DNA from 3 places in the Ruegeria sp. AB5 genome. Region 1 is predicted to be linked to each of the others. Evidence: riboswitches for the same ligand, from Rfam matches in the RefSeq annotation. Region 1 holds a riboswitch; each other region holds the start of a gene.

Region 1 (9,705 bases):
TGCGTGATATCTTTTTGAACGTTCAACAGATTTGCCCGCGACGCATCCCGCGACGCCATGGCACGACGCACGTTGGCGGCCAAACGTCCACCTGCATAGATTGGCTGGTTGAAGCTCAGCGAGATCGTCGCGTCGTTCACGTAATTGTCGTTATCATAGCTTTCTGTCACGCCTGCATCAGCGTTCAAGCTGACATTGGGGCCCAAACCCGCCCGTTGTTGTTGAACAATCAAGTCGCGTGCACGAACCTGATGCTGGGCCGACAGAATTGCAGGATGATTGCGTTGCGCCAAACCGATTGCCTCGGACTGAGACCGCGGCAGATTGGGAAGGCTGGGTTGTCCGGCAGTTCGTCCCGGCAGTTTCCCGACGACATTGACATATTCGGCCTGCGCCGTACTCAGGTCGCCCTTGGCATCAGCGAGGTCTGCGCGCGAACTGGCAAGCTGAGCCTCGGACAGGGCCACATCCGTCCGGGTGACCTCACCCACATCAAACCGGTCATTCGAGGCGCGAAGCTCTTCGCTCGATAGATCAACGTTGTTCTGTCGAATTTGAACCGTCTCTTCCTGCAGCAGCACGCTAAGGTAGGCGATAGCTGCTCGCGACAAAACCTGCTGTTCTACATCGATCAGGGATTGGCGCGTCGCCAAAACCGTTTCCTGCGCCGATTGCTTGACCAATACCGAAGCGCCGCCATCGTAAAGCAACTGACTGAGGGTCAAACCGGTAAAGAAGTTTGCCGGTTCGTTTGTCGAGACGACGCCAAACGTTCTTGACCTGGTGAAGTCCTGCTGCACACGCACGGTCCAGTTGACGATCGGACGCAGCGCAGCAATCGCGATCGCCACATCCTCGTCTGCGGCCCGCAACAACGCCCGGTTCTGTTCCAGCAAGCCGCTGGTATTATACGCCCCGATAAACGCATCGGTCAGGTTGTCTGCCCACGCCATGCGCCCTGGAAGCGCACTCAGGGCAATGCCCGCAGTTACCGCAAGCGCTTTGACCAGCTTTTCTGCTGTCTTTCCACGCATACCAAATCCTCTCAAAACGAAATTACACTGCCTCTCCGGCAGTTTGCGCCTTTGTTTTCAACTAATCAAGGTAGCTGGTTCAACAACCGGCGGACTATAGCGAAAATGCACTCTCTTTGGAAAAACCATCCAGAACCAGAGCGCTGGCATTGAATGCATCCCGCCAGCTTACGACATCGCCAGATTTCCGACCGACCCGAACCGTGCCCAACTGCCCGTCAACGAACAGGCAGGCGATCCGTCCCTGATCCTTCAACTGCGCCAGTAGCGCGTCGGGCACCTGCTCCACGCCACCTTGCACCATTATCACGTCATAAGGTCCGTGTTCGGCCGCGCCTTGTTCCATAGGCCCAACGTGAATGATTGCATTGTCGACATCGGTCTCAGTCAACACCGACTGCGCTTCGGAAGCGAGGGCTTCGTCAGCTTCCACGCCGACAACCAGTTGCGCCATCCGCGCGGCCACAGCGGTCGAATAGCCGAAGGCCGGAGCGATATCCAGAACAACCTCATCTTTCGTAATGTTCAGTGAATCCAACATCTTGGCCAATGTACGTGGCTCAAGGATGCACCGGTTGTTGCCAAGCTCGATCAGCCCCTCGACATAGGCGGCTTCACGCTGTGCGTCCGGCACGAACCGCTCGCGCGGAACGACAAGCATCGCATCGATGATCGGAAACTTGGTCACATCAGAGGGTCGAACCTGTGTATCAACCATAGTGCGGCGTCGGGCTGCGAAATCTGCCATTTGGTCTCTCGTCTCATTCCCCTGGATGTCAGGCTTGTGCCACAGTCTGCATCCATCGACAACGGCTGTGATGCCGCAACCCGCAACTGACACCAAGATCGCATAGGCTACAAGCCCCACAATTCTTCAGCCGAAGGTCAAAATCGACAGCAATCCTCTGGACGCCCCTTGTGAAAGCTGCTAAAACGCCCATCACACCACGGCAAGTATTTGATTTTACTTGAAAAGGCGAGTTGGCGGAGTGGTGACGCAGCGGATTGCAAATCCGTGTACACCGGTTCGATTCCGGTACTCGCCTCCATAACAACAAAACTCTCAACCGCCCGTAGCACACACGGCCTAAGTTGACACACGCCCCTGCGGTACGACTTCATACCCTGGCTCTTCTGGCTCATCGTCCTGCATTTCCGGTGGAAAACCTGGCGCGCGGACGTCCAGGCCCGTGGACTCCTCCAGACGCCTAATGATGTTCGGGGAGAGTTCGCGGTCGCCAAAACGGGCGATTCCATCTTCGAAGATTTTGATCATCACCGGGTTGATTTCCAGGGGAACTCCGGCCCGGTCTGCAACGTCCTGAAACAATCCGATATCCTTTTTCACAAGGTCCATCGTAAAGGAAATATCGCGCGACCCGTTCAGGATGACCTGGCTTTCGGTTTCATGGACAAAAGACGTGCCGGACGAAATCTTTATCGCTTCGTAGGTCGTATTCAGATCCATGCCTGCCGCCTTGGCGGTGACCAGAGCCTCGGCGCAGGTGATCAGGTTGGCCGTGGCCAGATAGTTGGTCAGAACCTTCAGGACCGAGGCCGAGCCCAGCTCTCCGGTGTGCAGAACCCGGCGCCCCATTGTGGTCAGGAACGGCAATATGCGTTCGAATGTTGCGCGGTCGCAGCCCGCGAAGATCGAGATATTGCCCGTCGCGGCGCGGTGGCAACCACCCGAGACAGGGCAATCAACGGCTACCCCTCCGCGCTCCAGAACCAAAGCACCCAACCGCTTGACCTCGGCCTCGTCGGTTGTGGACATCTCCATCCAGATCTTACCGGGGTCAACCTCGGGCAGCATCTCTTGCATCACCGCGTCCGAGGCCGCAGGCGAGGGAAGGCAGGTGATCACGGCGTCGCAATCGCGCATCAACTGCGCCGGGTTGTCTGCGGGTTTCGCCCCCTGGTCTGCAAACGCGCGTACCAGATCAGAATTCAGGTCATGGACCGTCAGATCGATTCCATTGCGCAGCAGCGACCCCGAGAGCTTTCCGCCCACATTTCCCAGCCCGATGAACCCAACTTTCATAGATCGCTTCTCCCTGCGAGTGTTTCGGCCATGAAACCATGCCGCCCAGGGTACCGTCATGCCGCCCAGCGACCCTGGCAGGTCGCTTTTCATCCCCTTGCCCGTGTCAGCCCTGCAACCCGCTTGACAAGCTGCCTGCGCGTGCCGCATGTCCCTTCTGTTGGTGTCTGTAAGAACAGATGAAAAGGGAATGCGTCAGCGGTCAAACCGTCAAACGCAGCCGCCCCCGCGACCGTGACCGGAGAGGGTGCCCAATGCCACTGGCCAAGTGCCGGGAAGGCGGGACATCCGACAGGGCAAACGCCCTGACATCCGCAAGCCGGGAGACCTGCCAACGCCCGAAGATGAAACCGGACGGGGTGTTCCGGTGTCGGGTCCATGTCGCGATACGTGGCCCGCATGAAACCCCGTCCCCCACAAAGAGGATTGGGGGGATGAGAGACATGACCGAGACCACACCGGTCGAGCTGCTGGTTTGCACCACCTGCCGTCGCGGCTTGTCCGTCGAAGAGGATGCGCTGCGTCCCGGCGCGTTGTTGCACAAGGCGCTGGAACAGGCCGAATTGCCCGATGGTGTCACGCTGAAGGCCGTAGAATGCCTGTCCAACTGCGATCAGGGTTGTTCTATCGTGCTGCGTGGCGGGCCCGAGCGCTGGACCTTTGTCTATGAGCACCTCAATGAAACCGACCATGTCGAAACCATCGTTGAAGGCGCAACAAAGTATCTCGCCGCCGAGGATGGTCTGGTGAAATGGCGCGAACGCCCTGAACATTTCCGCAAAAACTGTGCGGCCCGCATTCCCCCGATTGGAGCCCTGAAATGAGCAACCTCGAAAAACTCCCCGTCACTGTGATCACCGGCTTTCTGGGCTCGGGCAAGACCACGCTGGTACGTCACCTGATGCAGAACCCGCAGGGCAAACGCCTGGCCATTGTGGTCAACGAGTTTGGCGATGTGGGCGTAGATGGCGATATCCTCAAATCCTGCGCGATCCCCGATTGCCCGGCTGAAAACATCATGGAACTGGCCAATGGTTGCATCTGCTGCACCGTGGCCGATGATTTCATCCCGACCATTGAGGCGCTGATGGCGCTGGAGCCGCGCCCCGATCACATACTGATCGAAACCTCTGGTCTGGCCCTGCCCAAGCCGCTGCTGAAAGCGTTTGACTGGCCCGATATCCGGTCGAAAATCACTGTGGACGGCGTGATAGCTTTGGCTGATGCCGAGGCTGTGGCCGCCGGTCGCTTTGCTCCGAATGTCGCAGCGGTGGATGCCCAGCGCCTGGCCGATGACTCGATTGACCACGAAACGCCGCTGTCCGAGGTGTTCGAGGATCAGATTTCCTGCGCCGACATCATCCTGCTGACCAAACCCGATCTAGCGGGTCCCGAGGGTGTCGCCAAGGCCAAGGAAATCATCGCGGCCGAGGCCCCGCGCCCGCTGCCCGTGGTCGAAGTGGCCGAAGGCGCCGTCGATGTCCGTGTTGTGCTGGGGCTTGAGGCCGCTGCCGAGGATGATATGGACGCGCGTCCCAGCCATCACGATGGGCACCATGACCACGAGCACGATGATTTCGAAAGCATCATTGTCGAGCTGCCGGAACAGACTGATCCGGCTGCACTGGTCGCCAATATCGAACGGCTGGCCAATGAGCTGAACATCCTGCGGGTCAAAGGCTATGCCGCCGTCGCCGGCAAACCCATGCGCCTGCTAGTACAGGCCGTTGGTGCCCGTGTGCGTCACCAATATGACCGCCCATGGGAGTCCGGCGAAGACCGACGCTCGCGCCTGGTGGTCATCGCCGAGCATGACGACATCAAAGAGGCTGAAATCCGCGAAATCCTCGTGGGTGTGACCGAGGCCGCCGAGTAAGCCATGCATGTCGTCTTCCGCGAAAGCCACGGGTTAGAGGAAACGGAGACCCCAACCGATCTGGGCCAGAGCCCGGCGGATCTGGTGGTGCTGTCCTTTTCCGACAGTGACCTTGGCGCTTTCGCGGCAGGCTGGCATCGCGGTGGCGGGCCGGATGGGCGGATGCCGACCCTGCGGCTGGCCAATCTGACGGCGCTGAAACACCCCCTGTCGGTCGACACCTATGTCGAACAGACGCTGGAGGGGGCCAAAGGCATTCTGATCCGTCTGATCGGTGGCGTGCCCTACTGGTCCTACGGGTTGCAGCAGGTTCTGGCACTGGCGCAGGCCAAGGGCATCGCCGTGGCTGTGCTGCCTGCCGATGGACGCGAGGATACGCGGCTGGATGACTATTCCACCCTGCCCGTCTCGACCCTGCGGCGGTTGGCGCATCTCTGCGATACAGGCGGAGAAGTTGCCGCACAAGCGGCGTTGGCGCAAATGGCGCTGGCTGCGGGGCTGTATGCCGGGCCCGTGATGGGGGCCAAGACGATCCCGGAATGCGGCGCGTGGTGCCCGGATCGGGGGATCATCCCTGCGGACACGGCTTTCGACGGTGATGCCAAGCGCATCTTGGTCACTTTCTATCGCGCCTATCTGACCTCGGCTGATACCGCACCTGTTGCGGCCCTGATCCATCGCCTGCGTTCCCGTGGGTTCCAGGCCATCGGTCTGTTCGCCCCGTCCCTCAAGGCCCCTGCTGCCGCTGACTGGTTGCGCGAGCAGGCCGTGGCGCTGGCGCCCTCGGCCATCATCAACGCCACATCCTTTTCGGGCAAAGGCGCCTCGGGCACGTCCCCGCTGGACGCCGCCAATGTTCCGGTGTTTCAGGTCGCCCTGTCCACCGCACGCCGCAAGGCCTGGGCCGAGGCAGAACGCGGGCTGTCCCCTGCCGATCTCGCCATGCATGTGGTCCTGCCCGAGGTGGATGGACGTATTTCAGCGGGCATTGCTTCGTTCAAAGAACCGGGCAAACGTGACCCGCATCTGGAATATTCCCGTTTCGCCCACCGGGCCGAGCCGGAACGGATCGAGGCGATCATTGACCGGGTGGACGGCTGGCTACGCCTGACCGACAAACCTAGGGCCGATCAAAGACCCGCGCTGGTGCTGTCCACCTATCCCGGCAAGGATTGGCAAATGGCCCATGCGGTGGGTCTGGATGCGCTGGCCTCGGCCGAGGCGATGCTGACCGACCTGCAGACCGAAGGCTATGACACCGCACCCGGCGCGCCGATTGCCGAGACTCTTTTGGATGCGCGACTGTCGTGGCCGCTTGAGGCCTATCGGACCGCACTGGCGGACCTGCCCGAGCAGCTGCAAACCGATCTGCAATCCGTTTGGGGCAATCCGGAAGATGACCCGGTTTTTGCCGATGGTGCCTTCCACTTTACCGCCCTGAACCGGGGCAAGGCGCTGATCGCGCTGCAGCCCGAACGCGGCACGCCCGAGCTGCGCGATGACGACTATCACGATATGTCGCGCACCCCGCGCCACAGCTATGTCGCCTTCTATCTGTGGCTTCGCAAAGGCCTTGGCGCAGATGCGCTGATCCATATCGGCGCCCACGGCACGCTGGAATGGCTCCCCGGCAAATCGGTTGCATTATCGGCAAATTGCTGGCCAGAGGCGTTGGTGCGCGATCTACCGGTGATCTACCCCTTTATCGTCAATGACCCCGGCGAGGCCGCGCAGGCCAAACGCCGGATCGGGGCCGTCACGCTGGGCCATATCCCGCCCCCGATGCGCACAAGCGACACACCGGACCGGATGGTGCGGCTGGAATCGCTGCTGGATGAATTCTCGAACGCCGACGGGCTGGACCCCAAGCGCCGCGACCGGCTGCAGGAAGACATCCGGGATGAGGCGCAGGCCATCGGGCTGGAACATGATCTGGGTCTGGATCAGGCCACGTGCACGGCTGAGGCGATCACCCGTATCGACCGCTTTGTCTGTGACATCAAGGAAAGCCAGTTCGGCGACGGGCTACATATCTATGGCCGCGTGCCGCAGGTGACCGGCGATTTCGACCCCGCGCCCTCGGCCCATGCCGAACGCGCGGCCTTGCTGGACGCACTGGCCGGGAAACGGATCGAGGCTGGCCCCTCCGGCTCCCCCTATCGCGGACGCTCAGACGTGCTGCCGACAGGACGGAACCTCTACACCACCGATCCGCGCTCGGTTCCGACCCGTGCCGCCTATGCGCAGGGCGTGAAACTGGCCGAAGAGCTGGTGCGGCGACATCTGCAAGAAGAAGGCGATTACCCCAAAGGCCTGATCGTTGACCTGTGGGGCTCGGCCACGATGCGCACGGCGGGCGAAGAATTTGCCATGGCCCTGCACCTGCTGGGCGTCAAGCCGGTTTGGGACAAGGGTACTGAACGGGTCTCGGGGATCGAGGTTCTGCCGATCACCGATCTCAGCCGCCCGCGTCTGGATGTGACCTTGCGCGTCTCGGGCCTGTTTCGCGATGTGTTCCCGACGCTTTCGGCGCTGTATGGCCAGGCGGTGCGGGCGTTGTCCGCGCGCGACGAGGCCGCCGACTGGAACCCCTATGCGGGTCAGGAACCGGCGGCGCGGGTCTATGGCCCGGCCCCCGGCAGCTATGGCCTGAACATGACACACCTGTCCGAGACATATACCGACGAGGCCCGCGAACAGGCCGGTCAAGCCTGGCTGGATGCCAGTTCCTTTGCATTGGAAGGCGAGCATATCGCGCGGGATGTCGATGGCATTACCGAACGCGTCGCCCATGCCGACAGTTTCGTACACCTGCAGGACCTGACCGAAACCGATCTGCTGCTGGCCAATGACTATGCCACGCATGAAGCCGGGTTCGCCGCCGCCAAGAAAATCACCGGCGGCACCGCGCAGCTGTACCATCTGGACAATACCAACCCCGACACCCCGCGCGCCCGCACCCTGCCCGAGGAAATCAGCCGCGTGGTGCATGCTCGCGCCGCCAATCCCAATTGGATCGCGGGCATGCAGCGGCATGGGTTTCGCGGCGCCGCCGAAATCGCGGCGACGTTGGATCACATGGCCTCGTTCGCACATCTGTCGGGCACGGTCGCGCCGCATCTGTTCGACCTTTACCATGATGCTACGCTGGGCAACGCCGAGGTCGATGCCTTTCTGCAAGAGAAGAACCCACAGGCCCATCAGGCCATGCAGGACCGGTTCCGCGCGCTGCTTGAGGCCGGGCTGTGGAATACGCGCCGCAACTCGATCCGCGCAGATCTGGAGGGGTTGCGATGAGCGCGCCGGTTGTTCAGGGCTGGTGCCCCGGTGCCCATCGCCCGATGATGTCAGGGGACGGGCTGGTTGTGCGGGTCCGCCCGCGTCTGGCCCGGCTGGAGGCTGCGCAGGTGCTGGGTCTGTGCGCGTTGGCCCAGCGGTTCGGCAATGGCACCATCGACCTGACCAACCGCGCCAATCTGCAACTGCGCGGCGTGGCAGAGGCCGATCATCAGGCGTTGCTGGCCGAGCTTGCGGCGCTGAACCTGCTGGACGCAGAACCGGGCCTAGAGGTGCGGCGCAATATTCTGGTCACGCCGCTTTATAAATCCGGCGATCTGACAGCGCGACTGACGCAGGAACTGATCGACCGTTTGGCCGATCTGCCCACCCTGCCCGCCAAGTTCGGCTTTGCCATCGATACCGGGCCTCAGCGCCTGCTGGCCGCGGATTCGGCGGATATCCGTCTGGAAACCGGCCGCGACGGGCTGATCCTGCGCGCCGACGGGGCCGAAACCGGGCGGTCTGTGACCGAAGCAGACGCCATCGATCACCTGATCGCGTTGGCAGGGTGGTTTGCCGACCGTCAAACACCCGAGACCCGCCGCATGGCGCGGGTCATTGCAACGCAAGACCTGCTGGTGGATTGGCAAGGTCGTGCCCCCGCTCCTGTTGGTGCCGCACTGGACCTCGGAGCCTGCGACCTGGGCGCGCTGTACGGTGCCGCATTCGGTCAGTTGCCATCGCGCGCGCTTGCGGAGTTGATTGAGACCTGCGGTGCCTCTGCCCTGCGGGTCACCCCATGGCGGCAGTTCCTGATGGAAGGCGGGGCGGCGATACCCGCTCCGGCGTTCGTCACCGATGGCACCGACCCGCTGATGACCACCGACGCCTGCCCCGGGGCCCCGCTCTGCCCGCAGGCACAGGTGGAAACCCGCGAAATCGCCCGTGCGCTGGCAGGGCGCGTTCCCGGCCACCTGCATGTCTCGGGCTGTGCCAAGGGCTGCGCCCGGATGGGTCCTGCCGATGTCACTCTGGTCGGCCGGGACGGTCGATTTGATCTTGTCAAACAGGGCCGCGCGGGGGATGAGCCAATCCAGCGCGGGCTGAGCCCCGAAACACTTGTGACCATGGACTTCACCTGATGCCTTATGAATACGAAACCGACGGCGCGGCGATCTACAAACAAAGCTTTGCCACCATCCGGTCCGAGGCCGATCTGGCCCGGTTCAACGCTGATGAGGAACAAGTCGCCGTTCGGATGATCCATGCCGCTGGTATGGTCGGGCTGGAAGAGTTCGTGCATTTCTCGCCCGGTTTTGTGACCTTGGCACGCACCGCGCTTGAGAATGGCGCGCCGATCCTGTGCGATGCGCGCATGGTCAGCGAGGGCGTCACCCGGTTCCGCCTGCCCGCCGATAACGAGGTGATCTGCACCCTGCATGACGAACGTGTGCGTCCGTTGGCTGCCGAGA
Region 2 (9,705 bases), on a different contig from region 1:
TCTGGTAGCCCTACAGCAGGCAAAAAGGCAGCCCGATCCGGCCCTGATGCGCAGCGCCGAAATGACCGAAGTTTACGGCCATCATGAAACCCGTGAAATGTTGCGGTTGCCCAACCCGCCAACTGCCATTCTGACGTCTTCAATGATCACGGCAATAGGCGTCCGCCGAGCGTTGGAGGAAGCCGGTCTGCAAATGGGGCGAGATGTGTCGGTCATCGCCCATGACGATGACCTGTCTTATCTCAAAAACGGACAGGATGTGCCAATCTTTACCGCCACACGCTCATCGGTGCGGGATGCAGGCGAGATGGCTGCCGAGATGTTGATCGAACGGATCAAATCCCCTGCCGACTCTGTCAAAACTAGATTGCTGGAGGCGGAACTGGTAGTTGGCAGATCAACCGGCCCTGCGCCCAACAGGTTATAGCCATGAAATATACCCGCTGCGACTTTCCCAAGGACTTTCTATTTGGTGTCGCGACCTCAGCCTATCAGATCGAAGGCCATGCGCAGGGTGGCGCGGGCCAGACACACTGGGATACATTTGCGGCTTCGCCGGGGAATGTGGTCCGTGGTGAAAATGGTGATCTGGCCTGTGATCACCTGCATCGGTTCGAACAGGATTTCGATCTGGTGCGTGAGGCAGGGTTCGACTGCTATCGCTTTTCAACCAGTTGGGCGCGTGTTTTGCCCGAAGGGCGTGGGTCGGTCAACCAAGCGGGCCTGGACTACTATGACCGTTTGGCCGACGCTCTGCTAGAGCGGGGCATTCGCCCCTGTGCGACTCTCTACCATTGGGAACTGCCGTCGGCATTGTCAGATCTGGGAGGCTGGCGCAATCGCGATATCGCAGGCTGGTTCGCCGATTTCGCCGAGGTCATCATGGGCCGGATCGGGGACAGGATGTACTCTGTCGCCCCGATCAATGAGCCCTGGTGTGTCAGTTGGCTCAGCCATTTCGAGGGTCATCATGCGCCCGGGCTGCGCGATATCCGAGCCGCAGCCCGCGCCATGCATCACGTCTTGCTGGCTCATGGCAGCGCCATTCAGGCCCTGCGCGGGTTGGGACTGTCCAATCTGGGTGCCGTGTTCAATCTGGAATGGGCCGAGCCCGCAGATGAAAGCCCCGAAGCGCGCCAAGCCGCAGCTCTATACGACGGAATTTACAATCGTTTCTTTTTGGGCGGGGTGTTCAAAAAGGCCTATCCCGATAACGTGCTGCAAGGCTTGGAACCCCACCTGCCCCAAGGATGGCATGACGATTTCGACACGATCGGGGCACCTGTCGACTGGTGTGGTCTGAACTACTATACCCGCAAGCTGATTGCCCCGGCGGATACCGCTTGGCCCGGTCTGGCCGAGGTGCCCGGCCCCTTGCCCAAAACGCAGATGGGATGGGAAATCGAACCCGCCGCGCTGACCCGGTTTCTGACCCGGACGGTACAGGATTATACAGGCGACCTGCCGATCTATGTCACTGAAAACGGCATGGCCAGTGCCGAACGTCAACAGGATAGCGACAGGATCGACTACCTGAACCAGCATCTGTCTGCCGTTCAGGACGCACTGACAAAGGGTGTACCGGTAAAAGGGTACTTCATCTGGTCCTTGCTGGATAACTATGAATGGGCTTTTGGCTATGAAAAGCGGTTTGGGTTGGTAGACGTGGATTTCGAAACGCTTGAGCGTACGCCAAAGGCTTCGTTTAACGCCCTTCAGGCTGCGCTGACACACAGCGACAAACCAAACCTGCCCATGGCGCAACCAACAGGAGCGGTTCACGCACATTGGACCTTGGTCGCAGATATTGGCGGAACGAATACCCGTCTGGGCGTTGTGACGGATGGTCAACTGACCGCGCTGCACCGGCATCCCACCGGCACCTTGCCCGATCTGCTGGATGCGCTGCACGACTTGCGGGAAAACATCGGCACCGCCCCCCAAGCCGTCGTCGCCGCTGGCGCCGGGCCCGTGCGGGAGGGTCGTATCCGATTGACCAACGCCCATCTCGACCTGTCCGAGGCGGAGTTGGCCAAAGCCACCGGCGCGCCACATACTTATGTGATCAACGACTTTACTGCGGCAGCATGGTCCGTGGCCGAAGTCACCGACAAGGATGTCTCTGTCCTGCAAGGGGCTGCGACACCGCCCAAAGGAACGCGTCTTGTTGTTGGTCCCGGGACGGGTCTTGGCGTCGGGGCCTTGCTGTATTCCGAAGGGCACTATCATACCGTTTCGGGCGAAGGCGGTCATGTTGGCCTGTCACCTCGCACCCGCGACGAGGTGGATATCTTCGACGCCGCCATCCAACTGGCGCCTGAGTGTTTTTTCGACGGCTCTCTGGTACTAGAGGCGGAGATGTTTCTCAGCGGAACCGGTCTGCCGATCCTCTATCGGGCCACAGGATTGGCTTCGGGTCAGACGCAGCCTCTGGTCCGAACCGCCCGGGACATTCTTGAGGACGCGCATGTAGGGCGTGACCCAATCGCGGTCCGAACCGCACAGCTGTTCACCAGCCATCTGGGCGCGCTGATGGGGGATATGGCCGTTACGGTCATGCCAACAGGCGGCGTGTTCCTGGTTGGCGGCGTTGCCGAAAAAAACCGGTGGCTGTTCGGCGATAGTTTTCAGGCGGCATTCAACGCGGGCGGTCGCTTCAGCGACCTGCGGAAGACCATGAACCTCTATATCTCGGAACAAGACGAATTTGGCATTGTTGGCGCTAACAACTTCTGTAAAAATGCGCTCCAGCGGTAGACTCGCCGCCAGAGCCTAAGCAGAAGAGGAAATGGGATGATCCTGTGTTGCGGTGAAGCCCTGATCGACATGATTGCCGAACCGACCATATCCGGCACGGATGGGTTTGTTCCGCATTCGGGCGGCGCGGTTTTCAATACTGCGATTGCGTTGGGTCGGCTGGGCGCACCCGTCGGAATGCTGACCGGGCTGTCCTCGGACATGTTCGGGCAACAATTGGCCGATGACCTTCGCGCCAGCCATGTTGACGGCACACATGTGATCATTTCGGATCGTCCGACTACGCTGGCATTTGTTCAACTCAAGGACGGTCACGCCTCATACACGTTCGTCGATGAAAACACGGCCGGGCGTATGTTGCGGGCCGAAGATCTGCCGGATCACTTGCCTGCCGTTTCCGCGCTATATTTCGGCGGCATCAGCCTGGCCTGCGAGCCCTGTGCCGACGCTTACGCTGCGATGCTGGACCGGCATGGCGCTGAGCGGGCGGTGATGCTGGATCCCAACATCCGACCCGGTTTCATACAGGACCAGACCCGATACCGCACCCGTCTGAATCGCATGATTGGGCAATCGGATATCGTAAAGGTATCGGACGAGGATCTGGACTGGATCATCCCAGGCCCAGAAAGCCACGCTGAAAAAGTACCGCTTCTTTTGCAGGCCGGACCCTCGGTTGTCATTGTGACCCGCGGTGGCGAAGGTGCGTCAGGCTATCTGTCCAACGGCTCCGAGGTTTCCGTACCTGTCAAGCCTGTACAGGTTGTGGATACGGTCGGTGCGGGCGACACGTTCAATGCCGGTGTGCTGGCTGCACTGGAAAGCGCAGGTCAGCTTTCGAAATCCAGCCTGCGTGCCCTGTCGCCTGATGTGTTGCGGGATGCGCTTGCCATGGGCGCCAAAGTTGCCGCAGTCACCGTATCGCGTGCCGGGGCAAACCCACCCTGGTCGCACGAGCTTTAACCCCTCAGAGGGACCCAAAATGAAACGATCCGACGTCAACCGCATCAAGGCCGAGGCCCACGAGTTCATCCACTCTTTCGGCGCTGTTCTGCCGCCCTTTGCCGATTGGACCCCCGATCAGATGCGCAGTGCAAAGGCTGAAAGCGTCCGCTCACGCGGTCTGGGATGGGACATCACCGACTATGGGCAAGGCAATTTCGATGATCTGGGTCTGTTCCTGTTCACCCTGCGCAATGGCGACGTAAGCGACCTGAATCAGGGGCGCGGGATGCTCTATGCAGAAAAGCTGCTGATTTCACGGGACAAGCAGCTTTCCCCGATGCACCGCCACATCATCAAGGCCGAGGATATAATCAATCGCGGCGGTGGTGATCTGGTGATGGAGATTTACGCCTCGGACCCGGATGGCGGCATCGACCGTGATACGCCGGTGGTGGTGCCCAGCGACGCCTGCCCGGTCACGATCAAACCCGGTGAACATCTGCGCCTGAAACCCGGTCAAAGCGTCACCTTGATGCCAGGTATATGGCATGCGTTCTGGGCCGAACGCGGGGATTGTCTGATCGGCGAGGTCTCGACAGTCAATGATGACCGGACAGACAACGTTTTTGAGGATCCTATCCCTCGATTCGCCTCAATTGACGAGGATACCGCGCCCGATTTCCTGCTGGTCGCAGACTACTAGCCCCTGTTGAGCCCGCGCGTGTGGTTCACGTCCGCGACTTGGCCTGCGCATTGAGGGTTCGAAATCAACGGTAGACAGGCTGAACACCGTCTGTACGGATTGGCATGGACAGCCACGCCTTTCAACCGATCAAACACGCGCTTGACAAGTCTATGATCACCAGACTAGCTGAGCGGGATGGTTCCCGAAGGCTTGTCCCGACGGATGAAAATGGGAATACGGTGCGGCCCTCGGGCCAAGGCCGTAACTGCCCCCGCAACTGTAAGCGGAAAGCGACGCCACATCACCACTGGTCCATAGGATCGGGAAGGTTGGCCAAGCGATGACCCGCAAGTCAGGAGACCTGCCATCAGATGTTGAACCAACCTGGGGCGGGGCGTCCCGGAAGGAGGCTTGATGGCAAATCCGCTTGCTGATGCAACCAGCAAATCCGCTCTGCACTTGACCCTTGGTCAGGCGGATCAAGCTGTTCATGTCTGATCATTTTGTCCTGATCTGCGCCACGTGCATGGGCCCGATTCCGGCGAAACAGGCGCAGAAGATACTGAGCCGTCAGCTTCCGGGCGGGTTCACCACGCATCTGATCGACTGCATGGCGGGATGTGACCGCCCCATGACAGTAGGTCTGCAAGCCAAAGGCAAAGCACAATACCTGTTTGGTGACATACAAACAACCGACGACCTGAGCGCCTTGGCCGAATTCGCCTACCAGTTCCGCGAAAGCAAGGATGGCTGGACAAGCGCGACGAACCGCCCCTTGGCTTTGTATACAAAAACCCTGTCTCGCATGCCGCGTTTGCCAACTGAGGATGCGTCATGAGTTTTTTGGTTGCCGAGGGCTTGGAGTACTACGCCTTGAATGGGGATGTCTTGTTGCAAGGTGCCTCATTCACGCTTGAGGAAGGGTCGATCCTGGCCATTGCCGGCCCGAACGGTGCGGGAAAAACCACGCTTCTGAACCTGCTCTGCGGGGTGGCACGCCTGGCGCTTGGTGATGTGCGTATTCAGGGCCAAAGCCTGCGGAGCTTGTCGTCTCAGCAACGGGCCAGACGGATTGCCGTTGTCGGCCAACAGGAAGTGCCGGACGGACGGTTGCGCTTGCGCGACTATGTGGCGTTGGGTCAGATCCCGATCAAAGCCGACCGATCCGCCGAAAACCACAAAGCGGATTTGCAACGCGTTCTGGACATCGCCGAGTTGTCTCATCTGGCCGACAAACAGATGTCGAGACTGTCAGGCGGTGAGAAACAGCGCGCCCATATTGCCCGCGCTTTGGCCCAGAACCCGTCCTTGCTGTTTTTAGACGAACCTACCAATCATCTGGACCCCGATGCCAAGGGGCACATGCTGTCTCTGGTCGCGGAATTGGGTGTGACCGTGGTGATGATCGTTCATGATCTGGTCATGATCCCGGAATTCGCCAGCCATGTTGCATTGATGAAATCCACCCGTCTGACCGCCTTTGGGCCTGTCAATGACGTTTTGACCCCTGATCGTGTCCGCGACACGTTCGGCGTCGACTACCTCTGTTTCCAGCACGAAGGCCGTGTGATCCCGGCGCTGGATATCCGAAGACGAACACTGTCATCGTAAAAGGAAGAATTGATGATGCAGAAACTCTGGTCCGTGGCCCTTGTGTTCGGCCTGACAAGTGGCGCGGCGGCGCGTGAAGTGACCGTCGACAATTGCGGCGAACCGCTGGTATTCGAGCAAAAGCCCGAACGGATTGTTGTTCACGACATGAACATGACCGACATGGCGTTTGCTCTGGGCCTGCAGGACAGCGTTGTCGGCCTAACCGGCATTACCGGCTGGTACAAAACCAGCCCGGATTTCGATGCGCAGCGCGGCGACATCCCTGAATTGGCCCCGAAATATCCCACGGTCGAAAACCTTGTCGCCGTCGAGCCCGATTTGTTCTTCGCCGGATGGTACTATGGCATGCAGCCGGGCGGTGAAGTCACACCTGACACTCTGGAACCCTTTGGCATCAAAACCATGGTTCTGACCGAAAGCTGCGTTCACCTGAACAAAGACCGTCCCCAGGCAAGCATGGACCTGCTGTTTGACGACGTACTGCGTCTGGGCAAGGTCATGCATGTCGAAAACAAGGCGCAAGAGCTTGTCTCGGGCTGGAAAGAGCAATTGGCCTCAATCGAAGCAAAAACTGCCGATCTGACCAAACCGCGCGTTTTCCTGCTGGATGGCCCGGCCGATGCGCCCTTCACTGCGGGCAAATTCGCAATCCCGGACGCGATGATCGCGGCTGCCGGTGGTGTGAACGTGACCCATGATATGGATACCAGTTGGGGCCGCACGTCGTGGGAAGCCGTCGCGGCCTCGAACCCGGAATTTCTGGTGCTGCTGGACTATCAAACCGGCAATGGCGCGGAAGATACCTTCAAGTTCCTGCAGGATCACCCCGTGATGTCTCAGACCGATGCGGTCAAGAACGCGCGTTGGATCGGTTTGCGCTACGAAGAGCTGACGCCGGGACCCGCAAACATCGAAGCAATTGAGAAAATGGCAATAGCCATGCACCCGGGGACGCACTGAATGACCAAAACGGGCCGCGCGGTCCTGCTGGGGGCGGTCGTTCTGACCGCCCTTTTGCTGCTTTCGACAATCTATGGCACCACCTCGATCCCTCTGATCGAGGTGTTCACCGCCATCGCTCTGGGAACCGGCCTGACAGAGGGTGACATGTCTCCCTTGCACCGGATCGTCTTTGACCTGCGGCTGCCCCGGGCGTTGTTTGCGGCGGTGATCGGTGCCGGGCTGGGCGTCGTGGGTGTGGTCCTGCAAACAACAACGCGCAATGACCTGGCCGATCCGTTTCTTTTTGGCCTGTCATCGGGGGCTGCGGCCGGAGCAGTTCTGGTCATCACCGTGACCGGAGACGTTCTGGGTATCTGGACACTACCGCTTGCGGCGTTCTGCGGCGGACTTATTGCGTCGGGTATTGTTCTGGCTCTGGTACAGGGCCTGCGCACCAGTGCGCCGGAAAAGCTGATCCTCGCCGGGCTTGCCGTATCCTTTCTGTTCTCAGCCATCACAAATTACCTGATCTTCGCTGGCGACAGCCGCGCCGCACATTCCGTTATCTTCTGGATGCTGGGCGGTCTGGGTCTGGCAAGATGGGAAACCTTTCCGCTTGTGCTGATCGGGCTTGGCCTGATCCTGGGTTACGCGCTCTACCGCAGTCGATGGCTCGATGCCCTTCTGACCGGAGATTTCACCGCGTCGACGCTGGGTATCCCGGTTCAGGGTTTGCGGTTTCGGATGTTTTTCGTGGCGGCGCTTGCTACCGCGAGCTTTGTTTCGGTTGCGGGTGTGATCGGGTTTGTCGGCCTGATGGTACCCCATATCGCCCGCGGTATCGCAGGCACGTTGCACCGCAATCTACTGATCACCTCGGCTATCGTGGGGGCCATACTGCTGACCCTGTCCGACATCTTGTCGCGGCTGCTGCTCGCCCCGCAGGAATTGCCGGTCGGGATCGTTACAACATCTATCGGATCGCTATTCGTCTTTCTCTACTTGTTCAAGTCAGCACGCACTGACTGACAAAACCGTCGGGCTAGCAGGCGAAATCGATCTGCTGAACAATATCAACAACATTGAAACTGCCGGCCGTGATCTACCCGGACGCTACGCTTTCTGGACATCTTGCCCGCTCCGGCTCATGGTACAACAATGTCTCCGACCGGGTACGCGACTAACACACGCGATCGAAAGAGTTCACACAAAAACAAGACGTTCAAGGGGCCGCCCCATGCATCAGTCCGACGCCAAGCGCATGAATGGCGCGCAGATCATTCTGAAAATGCTGGAACTGCACGGTGTCCGACATGTGTTCGGCCTGCCGGGTGAGACGACAATTGGCTGGTACAAGGAATGGCGGGCCCATAGCGATATCGAATTCGTTCTGACACGTGACGAACGCACTGCGGCTTATGCGGCCGAGGCCTATGCCAAAATCACCGGTCGCCCCTGCGTGCTGGAAGCGCCCAGCCCTGGCGTCACCCATTGCACGCCCGGAATCACCGAGGCGTATCTCAGTTCGGTTCCGGTGATCTTTTTCAGTTCGGACATACCGATCAATCAGGACAAAAAACATGGCCTGACCGGAGTGGATCAGACAAAGCTCTATGACAGCATATGCAAGGAAAGCTTTGTGCTGACAAATGCGCGCGAAATCCCGTTTCTGATACGCCGGGCCTTTCGCGTGGCAACCTCGGGCCGCCCGGCCCCGGTCCATATCCGCGTACCCATCAACATCTTCGGCGAAGAAGCCGAGATCGATGATCTTTACGCCGAACCCGACTATTGCAGCTATCCGGCGCACCGTCCGGTTGCGGATCACAGCAAAATACGGGCTGCGATTGATGTGCTGCTGGCATCCAAGAAACCTGCAATTGTCTGCGGTCAGGGTGCGCTGATCTCAAAGGCCTCGGCGGCGATTCTGGAACTGGCAGAGATGCTGCAAATCCCGGTCGGCACCACAACCCCTGGCAAGGGCACCATCCCCGAAGATCATGCGTTGGCCTTGCGCGTCATCGGCGGTCGCGGCGGAATGGAGTATTCCAACCAATATGTACACGATGCCGATACCATCTTTTTCATCGGCTCAAACACCGATAGCGCAGCAACGGACCACTGGACGCTTTACGGCGACCCAAAAACCAAAACCTTCCTGCATCTCGATATTGCCGAGGCGCATGTCGGAAACACCTTCCCGCTGAAAGTTGGAATGGTGGGCGATGCACGCGCCAGCATCGACTACATGATCGAGGTTTTAAGGGCAGAACATCCCGATCTTGACCGCGCCCCACTGGATTTGAACCCGATCAAGCAAACGGCACTGGACAAGGTTTTCAATGCGAACATCCCGATGCCCGAAGGCACGATCTCTCCTGTCAAGCTGTCTCAGGTGTTGGACAGGATCATGCCCGAGGATGCGATTGTGACGTCCGAGCCAGGCGTCAGCGCGATCTATCCGTCTGCGCTCTTGACCTTCCGCAAGCCGGGTCGGCGCTATATCACCAACTATTCGATGGGGGCGCTGGGCTATTCGGTCCCAGCCGGGATTGGCGCCATCTATGCCAATGATGGACCGGTGATTTCCTTCACCGGCGACGGGTCTTTTGGGTTCGTGATCGGCGATATGGAAACGCTGAAGCGCAGCGGCAAAAACATCACCGTGATCCTCACCCGTAACGACACGTTCGGTTGGATCAGGGGTGAGGCGATCCTTCTGGACGACGTGGACGAGCCCTGGACAACCGATTTCGGGTGCG
Region 3 (9,705 bases), on a different contig from region 1:
GGGCTGTTTCGCTGGGTGGCGGTGCTGACCGGATCGAAGAACGCTGTCAAAGGTCTGGGCTTTCTGCTCGGTGCGGCCATGCTGGCGACGCTGGGCTTTCAGGCAGCGATCATCGTGATGGCAGTCGTTCTGGCGGTGATCCTGTTCGCGGTCATCCGCTTCATGCCCCCCGGTCTGCCAAAGGGCCGCAAGGGCGCGAAGTTCTCTGAGGTCTTTTCGAAATCTGCCAACGTCAACTGGCTGTCCGCCGCGCGGGTCTTTCTGTTCGGGGCACGGGATGTCTGGTTCGTGGTCGGTATCCCGATCTATTTCTACGCGGTCCTTTCGGATGGCACAGAGGAAGGCAACCGCACCGCGTTTTTCATGATCGGCACCTTCATGGCGTTCTGGATCATTCTGTACGGCGTCATTCAGGCCAACGCACCCAAGATCCTGCGGGCGTCGAATCGGTCCGAGGGCGATCTGATCCGCGCCGCGCGCAATTGGGCATCGGGTCTGTTCTGCGTCCCTGTGGCTCTAACATTGGTCGTTATGCTATCTTCAGGCCCCGAGACCTGGCTGACAATTACGCTGGTCATCGGCCTGCTGGTCTTTGGTGCGATCTTCGCCATCAACTCTTCGCTGCATTCCTATCTGATCCTTGCCTTCACCCAATCCGAACGGGTCACGATGGATGTGGGCTTTTACTATATGGCCAACGCAGCGGGGCGCCTTTTGGGCACCGTCCTGTCAGGCTTTACCTACCAGATCGGCGGTCTGCCTCTTGTGCTGGGTACGGCCTCGGCGATGGTGGCGTTGGCCGCGCTGATTTCGGGCAAGCTGACCGACCAGACAACAGGGGCATACCTGTGAGCATCTTCGAACGTTACCTGACGGTCTGGGTCGCCGCGGCCATGGTTGGCGGCGTGTTGATTGGGCTGGTCGCACCCGGTCTGGTCGGTCTGGTGGCGTCGGCCGAGGTGGCCAGCGTCAACCTTGTTGTCGCCCTTTTGATCTGGGCCATGGTCTATCCGATGATGGTCGGCGTCGATTTCCGCGCTGTTGCAGGCGTCGCCCGCCAACCGCGTGGGTTGATCGTAACGCTTGTGGTCAACTGGCTGATCAAGCCCTTCACCATGGCATTGCTGGCGGTGGTGTTCTTTGACCATGTCTTTGCGCCGTGGATCGCGCCGGAAGATGCCGCGCAATACACCGCGGGTCTGATTCTCTTGGGTGCGGCGCCCTGCACTGCGATGGTTTTTGTCTGGTCGCAACTCACAAAGGGTGATCCAACCTATACGCTGGTGCAGGTGTCAGTGAACGACCTAATCATGGTCGTGGCCTTTGCGCCCATTGTGGCGCTGCTGCTTGGCGTGACCGACATCTCGGTCCCCTGGCAAACGCTGGTTCTGGCCACAGTGTTGTATGTGGTGTTGCCGCTGATTGCAGGGTTGTTCACCCGCCGGAAACTGGGATCGCAAAAGGCAATCGATGCTTTCTCGACCCGAGTCAAGCCATGGTCGATCATGGGCTTGATCGCAACCGTCGTGATCCTGTTCGGCCTTCAGGGCCAGACCATTTTGTCCAAACCCATGGTCATTGTCCTGATTGCCGTGCCGATCCTGATCCAAAGCTACGGTATTTTTGCGCTGGCTTACGGGGCTGCCTACGCGCTGAAGGTCCCGCACCGGATCGCGGCCCCCTGCGCGATGATCGGGACATCGAATTTCTTTGAGCTGGCGGTCGCCGTAGCCATCAGCCTGTTTGGGCTGCATTCAGGCGCGGCACTTGCAACCGTGGTCGGAGTTCTGGTTGAAGTCCCGGTCATGTTGTCTCTGGTTGCCTTTGCCAATCGCACCCGTTCCCGGTTTCGGGGCGTCGCTTCGCAATAGGAGCTGCACGCTTGCAGCTACCTCGGAACCAGCTTGCCGTCTTGCAAGTCCAACCGGTCTGGGGCCAGCGCGTCGCGAAAGGCGGGGGAATGACTGACCAGCAGGATCGCCTGTGGCAGGGATTGCAGAATCTCAAGCAGGCGGGCTTCGTTCTTGATGTCCAGGGCATTGGTTGGCTCATCCAACAGCAATGCTTCGGGCTCCATCGCCAGAACCGTGGCCAGCGTGATCAGGCGCTTTTCGCCACCTGACAATTTGTGGGTGGTGCGGTCTTTCAGGTGCATCAGATCAAGATCGCATAGCACCCGATCAACGACGGCCAACGCTTCGTCGCGTGTCTTCCCCAGATTCAGCGGCCCAAACGCGATATCCTCGGCCACGGTCGGACAGAAAAGTTGATCGTCGGGGTCCTGAAAAACTAGGCCGACGCGGCGACGCACCTCATGGAAATCGACCTCGGCCCGGCGCGGTTTGCCAAAGACCGTCACAGTGCCAGCGGACGGGCGTTGCAAGCCGAGTGTGATCCGCAACAGCGTGGATTTACCTGCCCCGTTCGGACCGGCCAGCGACAGGCGCTGCCCGGCATTCAGGTTCAGACTGGCCCCATTCAGAACGGGCGCCTGACCGGGATAGGCAAAACAGATGTTATCCAGTGCGATAAGCGTCATGCCAAATCCAGAATGATCAGTGCCGCGCAAAGCATGCCCAGCCCGAGACCAAAAGCAATGTCGCGGCGGGTCAGAGCGTATTCCTGCAGCAACAGCATACCGCCAGAGAACCCGCGGCATTTCATTGCCTCCAGAATGCGTTCGGATCGCTCAATCGCTCTTACCAGCATCATCCCGACCAGATACCCAAAAGCGCGATACGTGTGCCAGTTTGTCCCCGGTCGGAAGCCCCGTACCTTCATCGCAGCCCGCAGGCGCAGGTATTCCTCGTGCAGGACATCGATATAGCGGATCGTGAACATCAGCAGATGGACCAAAGTCTCGGGGCAGCGCAGCCGGTGCAGCGCGTGGCCCAGCGTGACAGGCTCCATCGTACCAACAAGCACCATCAATGCCAGGATCACAGCGTTGGCGGTCAGCGCGATTTCGACCGCCTGCCAAAAGCCCTGCCAACTGGCGGCAAAGCCCCAGATCGTGAAGATCGGGTCGCCCGGCACCGAAAACGGCAAGATCACCAGCATGAACATGATAAAGCCGTCCATCATGGCCATGCGTTTGAGCGTCTTGCGCCAGGGCAGCCGGGACAGCACCAGCAAAGACAACGCGATCATCAGTGCGGCAGCAAGTGCGACAAGGGACGACAGGGCAACCACCACGACCGCAAAGACACAAGCCATAACGATGCGCATGCGCGGATCAAGCGCGGCGATCAAACCCTGGCGACCGACCGTGCCAGCCTCGGCGAGTGTTCTTTCCTGTGGTCCGAGTACGTGCGCCATCAGGGTGCCAGTTTTCGTCTTGCCGCAAGATAGAACCCCAGCCCGAACAGACCAAAGATATAGCCGATGCCGCCCAGAACGGTCTGGAAATCATTGTGCTCTCGATAGGCAGCGATCTCGCGGCGTAGGGGGCGCAACTCGTCTCGGACAAGTTCCGCGATGACCTCACGTTCTTCAGCGCTGAGAGAGGCCACAGAGACGCCGCCGGATACAGGTTCTGATACATGCCTTTCGGGCTCGGTGGCAGTGTCCGAAACGGCTGCAACACCCATGATTTCGGCCACGTCTTCCGCAGACATGGTCACTTGGGCCACATGTCCCGCTCCCAGATCGGCAAAGAATGTGTGCGCCACCGCTGCGGTCGGAATGTAGACGAAGAACCCGTCCGCATCCGTCATTGTGCGGCCCAGTTCGCTCCCATCAGCGTCGGTTACGACAATTTTGGTGTCCACGGCCATGGTGCCATTGGAGAACCCGATTTCCCCTTCGATGGCATCGCCAGACGCAAATATCCCGGCGATTACCTTGTGGGCAAGCGCCGGAAGCGGAACGCAGCAAAGGGTCAGGATGAGCGTCAGCTGCTTCATGCGGCAAACCTTGTCACAAACAATTCCGGTTTTACCTTGCGCGCCAGCAGGACGGCAAAACCGGTCAGCACAGCCTCGATGACCATCACGGGCATATGCGCAAAGAAGACAAGCTTGGCTGCGGGCAGGAATTCGTCCCCCGACAAGGCAAGTGAGAGACCAACCATGATCGTTGTGACAGCTATTGCGAAAGCGCCGCCAATACCGCCCCAAATCGCACCAAACACTGGTGTTCCACGCCCGATCAGGGGCCTGAACAACAGACCGGCCAGGACTGCCGGAAGTGCAATATTGAACGTGTTGATCCCCAGTACGGTCAAGCCACCAAAGCCAAAGAAGACCGCCTGCAGCAACAGCCCCACAAACAAGGCCGGAAAGGCTGCCCAGCCGAGCAGAAGCCCGGCCAGACCATTGAGTATCAGATGCACCGAAGACGGCCCGATCGGCACATGGATCAGCGAGGCCACAAAGAAACTGGCAGACAGCACCCCGGCGGTCGGGATGCGGTCCAGATCAAGCGATCTCAACCCAATGGCGATCCCACCGGCGGCTGCGACGGCTCCGCCGATCACGACCGGGTTGGACAGGGCACCATCGACAATGTGCATTCGCGCTTACTCCATATCCCAGGCGCGGATCCAGATCACCGCATCCTGGCTCAGTTCTTTGCCCTCATGCCGGGTTTGTGGACCCGACCCAAGTGCTGCAAAGCCCCAGTATCCGGCTTTCGGAACACCAAATGAGAAATAACCATTGGCATCCGAGAGAGCGACAACAGCACCACCGGGCATCGGCGACACGGATGGATCAGTCGAGGCTGCGCTGTCCATGTTCGGTTCAGCCGCCATGTATTCGATCTCGATCTCTGCGCCAGCGACCGGTTCGCCATCGGCCAGGACCTGTCCAGTAAAGGTCGAGCCTGCGATGATGTTGTAGGGCTTGTTCAGCGGGACAATTTCGGTTTCCAGACCAACGGGGTTCATCCAGTCGGTCGGCAATTGGTTACGGTTCAGGAAGGCCTTGGTAAGCTGCTGGATGTAGACATCCTCGGATTCCTCGTAGTAGGGCTGAGGCACCGTGACCATGACATAGTCGCCCGAGCGTTTGACGGGCACCGATCCTTTGAACCCCGTGCCTTCGTTTTCCGGGCTGGAGAACAGAACAGGTTCCAGCGTGCCCAGCAGGTCGGTCTTTTCACCGTTGTGGATCACAAAGAATTCCTGCGGTTTTTCCAGATCCATCACATGACCGTTTTCAAACGGGTGCCAGAAAATCAGCTTGACCGGCACGTTACCGGGTGCATCGATCATGGTGTCCGTGGTGTATTCCAGAAGAAAGTGCGCCTGTGCCATTGCAGGAAATGCCAGCGCAACAGCAGCCGTGCAGAGCAGCTTTTTCATGAGGTAGTCTTCCTTGTCCCGTCGTGCCAACCCCGGCACGTTTCATTGCTTGACGCAAAGGCGAACGAGACCAACTGCCCACGTTCCGGGCACCGGCCCGACGCACGCCCCGGCGTCGGTGACGCACCCTTTTCCGAGGGCGCATATCCGGCAGGTCTCCTGACTTGCGGGTCAAAGCATCGGACTGGCCTTCCCGGGATATCCCAGTGGCATATCAGCCCTGCTCACCGCTTACAGTTGCGGGGGCAGTTGCGGCATTGGGTGATCATTTGAAAAACCCGCACCGCATTCCCTTTTATCCGGGTAAACCCGGAACCGGACACAGAAACGCTCATGGCAGAGTTTTCCCTCGGCAGTCAACCTGTATTCACAAGGCGTTGGATTCAGCGCAGATTTGGCGACGGACAAGACGTGGGCAGCGCCTTTCTGAGGGCGCGCAACAGCCTGATTTTATTCAACTTAGTCATGCGCGTCTTGGCATCGGCCCTCGCGACAGGATTGAAAAAGGCAATCTCCGTTCACGTTGAGGCGGGCGATCAGGCGTCAGCTCGCCACAGCGTTTCATTCAATCCAGACCTCGACGCGGCGATTCACCTTTCGGCCCCATTCGGTGTCATCACACGCCATGGGCATAGCCTCTCCGAACCCTTCTGTTGTGATTTCGACGCTTGGGGGGATCTCGGTTTCAACCGCCGCCAGAACTGCATTGCGGACCGTTTGAGCCCGCCGCAACGCGATCCGGGCATTACTGCTGGCCGCGCCATCCCCGTCGCTGAAGCCGGCAAACACCAGCTTGCGGGGCATCAAACCGCCCGTCTCAAGCGCATGAGCCAGTTGCAGGATGTTGGACCGTGATTGCGCATCCGGGCGAGAGCTGCCTGGCTCAAACCGGAAGGATATGGACAGGCGCGTCAGCGGGCGCAGGGCGGCGATCATGCGTTGCAGCTCATCCAGGCCGACCTCTGCACCGCCCGAGACGATGGCGTTGGCCAGACGATCACCCTGCAGGCCGACCGGCAAGGTTTCCGGCGCCTGATCCACAAGCCCGGCCTGTCGTATCGCCAACTGGGCGTCCGGCGATCGGCTGTAGGCCAGGAACTGGCGTGCGATACGCGGTAGGCGGCGCTGCGGCAGGTACAGAAACATCGGCGAAGTCAACGGGTAGTCTTCTGTTTTGATCGATTGGCGGGTCGCTGCAAGCGCGTGGCCGCAGCCACCGGTCAAAGGCAGGGCGCGCGTGGTGTCCGAACCAGCTTGTGTCGTGATGCCGATTGCAAAAGGATCACTGGTGACCGCATGAATCAGATCGCGGTTTCGGGCGTGTCGGAACGCTGTTTTTGACACTTGCGCATTGGCCGGACGCAAAAGCTGGTCTTCAACGTCCTGTGACAGGCCCGATCCGATATCCGGCATGTGCAGGGCGATTGGGGCATCAGGCCCGCCCAGATCGATCCAGTTGGTCAGGTCTCCGGACAGAACCTGCACCAGATCCGCAGGTGATATCTGCCGAATTGTGTTTTCGGGCGCGACCACCGGGACGATTGCATCCAGCGCAACAATCCGCGCGCGCTGAGGGCGGGTCAAATCACCCAGGCCCGCAGCTTTGGCCGCGTCAGTTTCGGCGTCCCGGATTTCGCGCTGGGCCATGACAATATCAGCAGCGTCACCGAACAGGTCCGAAAATCCCTGATCTGTTGTGCCCACGTGAAAGAAAAAGCGCGCCAGAGGGGCAGTGCGCCCGGGCTGGCTTATCTCATAAGCAAAGCTGCGTTCATCTACACGGGTTGGTGTTGCGGTCAGGCCTTCCTGTCGCGCAAAGCCGATGATCAGCGCGGGCAGAACCGTCTCTGCCATGACCGAGGACCCCGAGAACCGGATCTCGGCCACGAAATCGGTCAGGCTGGGGCAGGCGGGACCGTCACAGGTGACGCCCGAGCCATCGATTGTCAGCTCTCCGAACCGGGTGTCCACCCGGTAGAACTCGCCGTCGAAGCCCAGCAAAGTGCCGGTGACTTCAACCTTGCCATCATGGGATGTCAGGGTGATGTCCTGCGCTGCAGCCATTACCGCTAGCGCCACCGAGAACAGTGCGGCCAGCGCCGCACGGAAAAGTGTCATGTGAAAGTCGAGCCTGCCTGCGGGTTACTTTGCCGCGATTGTCAGGTCTTGGAACAGATTATTCAACACCAGAAAGTCACCCAAATGAGAGCAGGTCGGCATTGTCAGTGTCAGATCGCGAGATCGCAAGCGATGGTCGCTGCGCAGTTCCAGGGACTGGACGCTCAGGTCGCGTCCGCAATTGGCCTCGGTCACCTCGGTCTCGACCGTCAGTGCCACCGAACCGGATTGGTCAGAGCGTGCTGTGGGGAACGAATAGACTTGAACATTCTGCGCGTCGCTGAACTGGGGCGATCCGAGGTGAACGACGGAACCCGCCCCCTGGGTTTTGGCGTTGGCCCAGATATGCCCTTCTTCGCCATAGGTGGCCCCGAATTCCAACGCGTGGATTTGCAGGTCCGTCTGGCCCTGCCATTGCAACGCGACCCGGTCATACTGGTCGATGTCCATGATGTGAGTGGTGGCGACTGTACCCGTTTGATCCTTGAATGAAATCAGGAAAATCGCGTATTCGGACAAGGCCGGAAGAGACAGGTCCAAACTGCCGTTTTCATCGGTTTGTTGCGTGACGGTCAGGCCACTATGATGAATTTCGACACGTTCATTGCTGTGGCAGGGCGCTTTGACTTTCAACCGCGCATTTGCACCGGTCTGAGCCGTGGCTCGGGCACTGATGCTGCAATTGGTCTGCTTTTGCGGCACATCAGGCGAGGCGCGCAGGTCGCGCTGAGGGGGGTCAACGTCAGTGGGGGTTGAAGACGTCAGCACAATATGTTCGAGCCCGGCCATCACCGAAGCCTGACCGGCGGTAGATGCCACAGATACAGCACCCTGCGCGCCATCAGGCTGCGCAGCGGTTCCATTCTGCATCAAGTAACCAATGCCCAAGGCACATGCGACTGTGCCACACATGGTCACGTAGTTTCGGACTACAAACAAAACACCCTCCCCAGTTGAAGGAGCGAGTCGCACTCTCGTTAACAATCGCGGCTAATTTGTGGCCGCGAGGCGGAGTGATTGTGTTTGGTTTATGATGACGTTAGGTCAGCCTGCCATGGCAATGCTTGAATTTCTTACCCGAACCGCACGGACATTTGTCATTGCGGGACGGATTACCCCAGGTTGAAGGATCGTTTTCGTCAAATCCGGGAAGCGCATCGCCTGACGCGGCAGCCTCGGCCTTGGCTTCCGCCTGGCCAGCGGCCTGATCCACCGCCGCCTGAGCTTGCGCCTTTTGAGCGGCCATTTGCGCCAACATTTCTTTTTGCTCTTCTTCGGTCAGCGGACGTACGCGTGACAGCTGCTGAGTCACGGTTTCGCGCAAGGAATCCAGCATGCTCTCGAACAGCTGGAAGCTTTCGGTCTTGTATTCGTTCAGCGGATCGCGCTGGGCGTACCCCCGGAACCCGACGACCGAGCGCAGATGTTCCAGCGTCAGCAGATGCTCGCGCCATTTGCCGTCGATGGTCTGCAGCAGGACCTGTTTTTCGATGTTGCGCATGTTCTCGGGGCCGAAGGCGACAGCTTTCTGTGCCATCAGTTCATCGGTGGATTTTATCAGACGTTCGCGAATGATCTCGTCATCCACACCCTCTTCGGCGGCCCATTCGATAAGCGGAACATCTGCGCCCAGTTTTTCAATAACTGCAGCATAGAATCCTTCGACGTTCCACTGGTCGGCATAGGATTTCGGCGGCATGTATTCGTCGATAAGGTCGTCAATCACCTGTTCGCGCATATCCGAGACGATTTCGGACAGATCGTCGGTCGACATGATCTCACGCCGCTGACTGAAGATCACCTTACGCTGGTCGTTCATCACATCATCGAATTTCAGAACGTTCTTGCGCATGTCAAAGTTGCGGCCCTCGACCTTGGACTGCGCCCGTTCCAGTGACTTGTTGACCCAGGGGTGGACGATCGCTTCGCCTTCTTTCATACCCAACGTGGTCAACACCTTGTCCAGACGTTCCGAGCCGAAGATGCGCATCAGATCGTCTTCGAGGCTCAGGTAGAACACCGTGCGGCCCGGATCGCCCTGACGGCCCGAGCGGCCGCGCAGCTGGTTGTCGATGCGGCGGCTTTCATGGCGCTCGGATGCCATGACGTAAAGACCGCCTGCGTCCAGGACCTTTTGCTTTTCTTCCGCGTGCTTGGCTTCTTCTGCGGCGCGCAGTTCGGTAGGGTCGGCTTCGGGATTCTCGGCCAGCGCCTGCAGAACCTTCAGTTCGACATTGCCGCCCAGCTGAATGTCGGTACCGCGACCGGCCATGTTGGTCGCG

What was found. Region 1 has a riboswitch for cobalamin ahead of ACR0L4_RS11000 (DUF1636 family protein). Riboswitches for the same ligand answer to the same signal wherever they lie in the genome.
Region 2: another riboswitch for cobalamin. It lies ahead of ACR0L4_RS08395 (DUF1636 family protein); the one in region 1 lies ahead of ACR0L4_RS11000 (DUF1636 family protein).
Region 3: another riboswitch for cobalamin. It lies ahead of ACR0L4_RS18050 (DUF4198 domain-containing protein); the one in region 1 lies ahead of ACR0L4_RS11000 (DUF1636 family protein).

What each region holds. Positions count from the first base shown of each region.
Region 1 covers NZ_JBQGAE010000005.1:61,733-71,437, reverse strand. Annotated here, with positions in the region: gene ACR0L4_RS11020 (TolC family outer membrane protein) at 1-1,034, opposite strand, end outside; gene ACR0L4_RS11015 (protein-L-isoaspartate O-methyltransferase) at 1,129-1,782, opposite strand; tRNA gene ACR0L4_RS11010 (tRNA-Cys) at 2,010-2,083, shown strand; gene ACR0L4_RS11005 (NAD(P)-dependent oxidoreductase) at 2,122-3,138, opposite strand; cobalamin riboswitch at 3,223-3,428, shown strand; gene ACR0L4_RS11000 (DUF1636 family protein) at 3,522-3,902, shown strand; gene cobW (cobalamin biosynthesis protein CobW) at 3,899-4,954, shown strand; gene cobN (cobaltochelatase subunit CobN) at 4,958-8,251, shown strand; gene cobG (precorrin-3B synthase) at 8,248-9,375, shown strand; gene ACR0L4_RS10980 (precorrin-8X methylmutase) at 9,375-9,705, shown strand, end outside.
Region 2 covers NZ_JBQGAE010000003.1:182,835-192,539, reverse strand. Annotated here, with positions in the region: gene ACR0L4_RS08420 (substrate-binding domain-containing protein) at 1-427, shown strand, start outside; partial or broken gene ACR0L4_RS08415 (GH1 family beta-glucosidase) at 430-1,734, shown strand; gene ACR0L4_RS08410 (glucokinase) at 1,756-2,757, shown strand; gene ACR0L4_RS08405 (carbohydrate kinase family protein) at 2,794-3,720, shown strand; gene ACR0L4_RS08400 (D-lyxose/D-mannose family sugar isomerase) at 3,740-4,405, shown strand; cobalamin riboswitch at 4,569-4,770, shown strand; gene ACR0L4_RS08395 (DUF1636 family protein) at 4,878-5,225, shown strand; gene ACR0L4_RS08390 (ABC transporter ATP-binding protein) at 5,222-5,998, shown strand; gene ACR0L4_RS08385 (ABC transporter substrate-binding protein) at 6,011-6,961, shown strand; gene ACR0L4_RS08380 (iron ABC transporter permease) at 6,962-7,972, shown strand; gene ACR0L4_RS08375 (thiamine pyrophosphate-binding protein) at 8,181-9,705, shown strand, end outside.
Region 3 covers NZ_JBQGAE010000012.1:112,201-121,905, reverse strand. Annotated here, with positions in the region: gene arsJ (organoarsenical effux MFS transporter ArsJ) at 1-852, shown strand, start outside; gene arsB (ACR3 family arsenite efflux transporter) at 849-1,871, shown strand; gene ACR0L4_RS18070 (energy-coupling factor ABC transporter ATP-binding protein) at 1,889-2,539, opposite strand; gene cbiQ (cobalt ECF transporter T component CbiQ) at 2,536-3,318, opposite strand; gene ACR0L4_RS18060 (cobalt ABC transporter permease) at 3,318-3,905, opposite strand; gene cbiM (cobalt transporter CbiM) at 3,902-4,513, opposite strand; gene ACR0L4_RS18050 (DUF4198 domain-containing protein) at 4,520-5,305, opposite strand; cobalamin riboswitch at 5,438-5,640, opposite strand; gene ACR0L4_RS18045 (phosphate ABC transporter substrate-binding/OmpA family protein) at 5,867-7,423, opposite strand; gene ACR0L4_RS18040 (hypothetical protein) at 7,448-8,362, opposite strand; gene secA (preprotein translocase subunit SecA) at 8,463-9,705, opposite strand, start outside.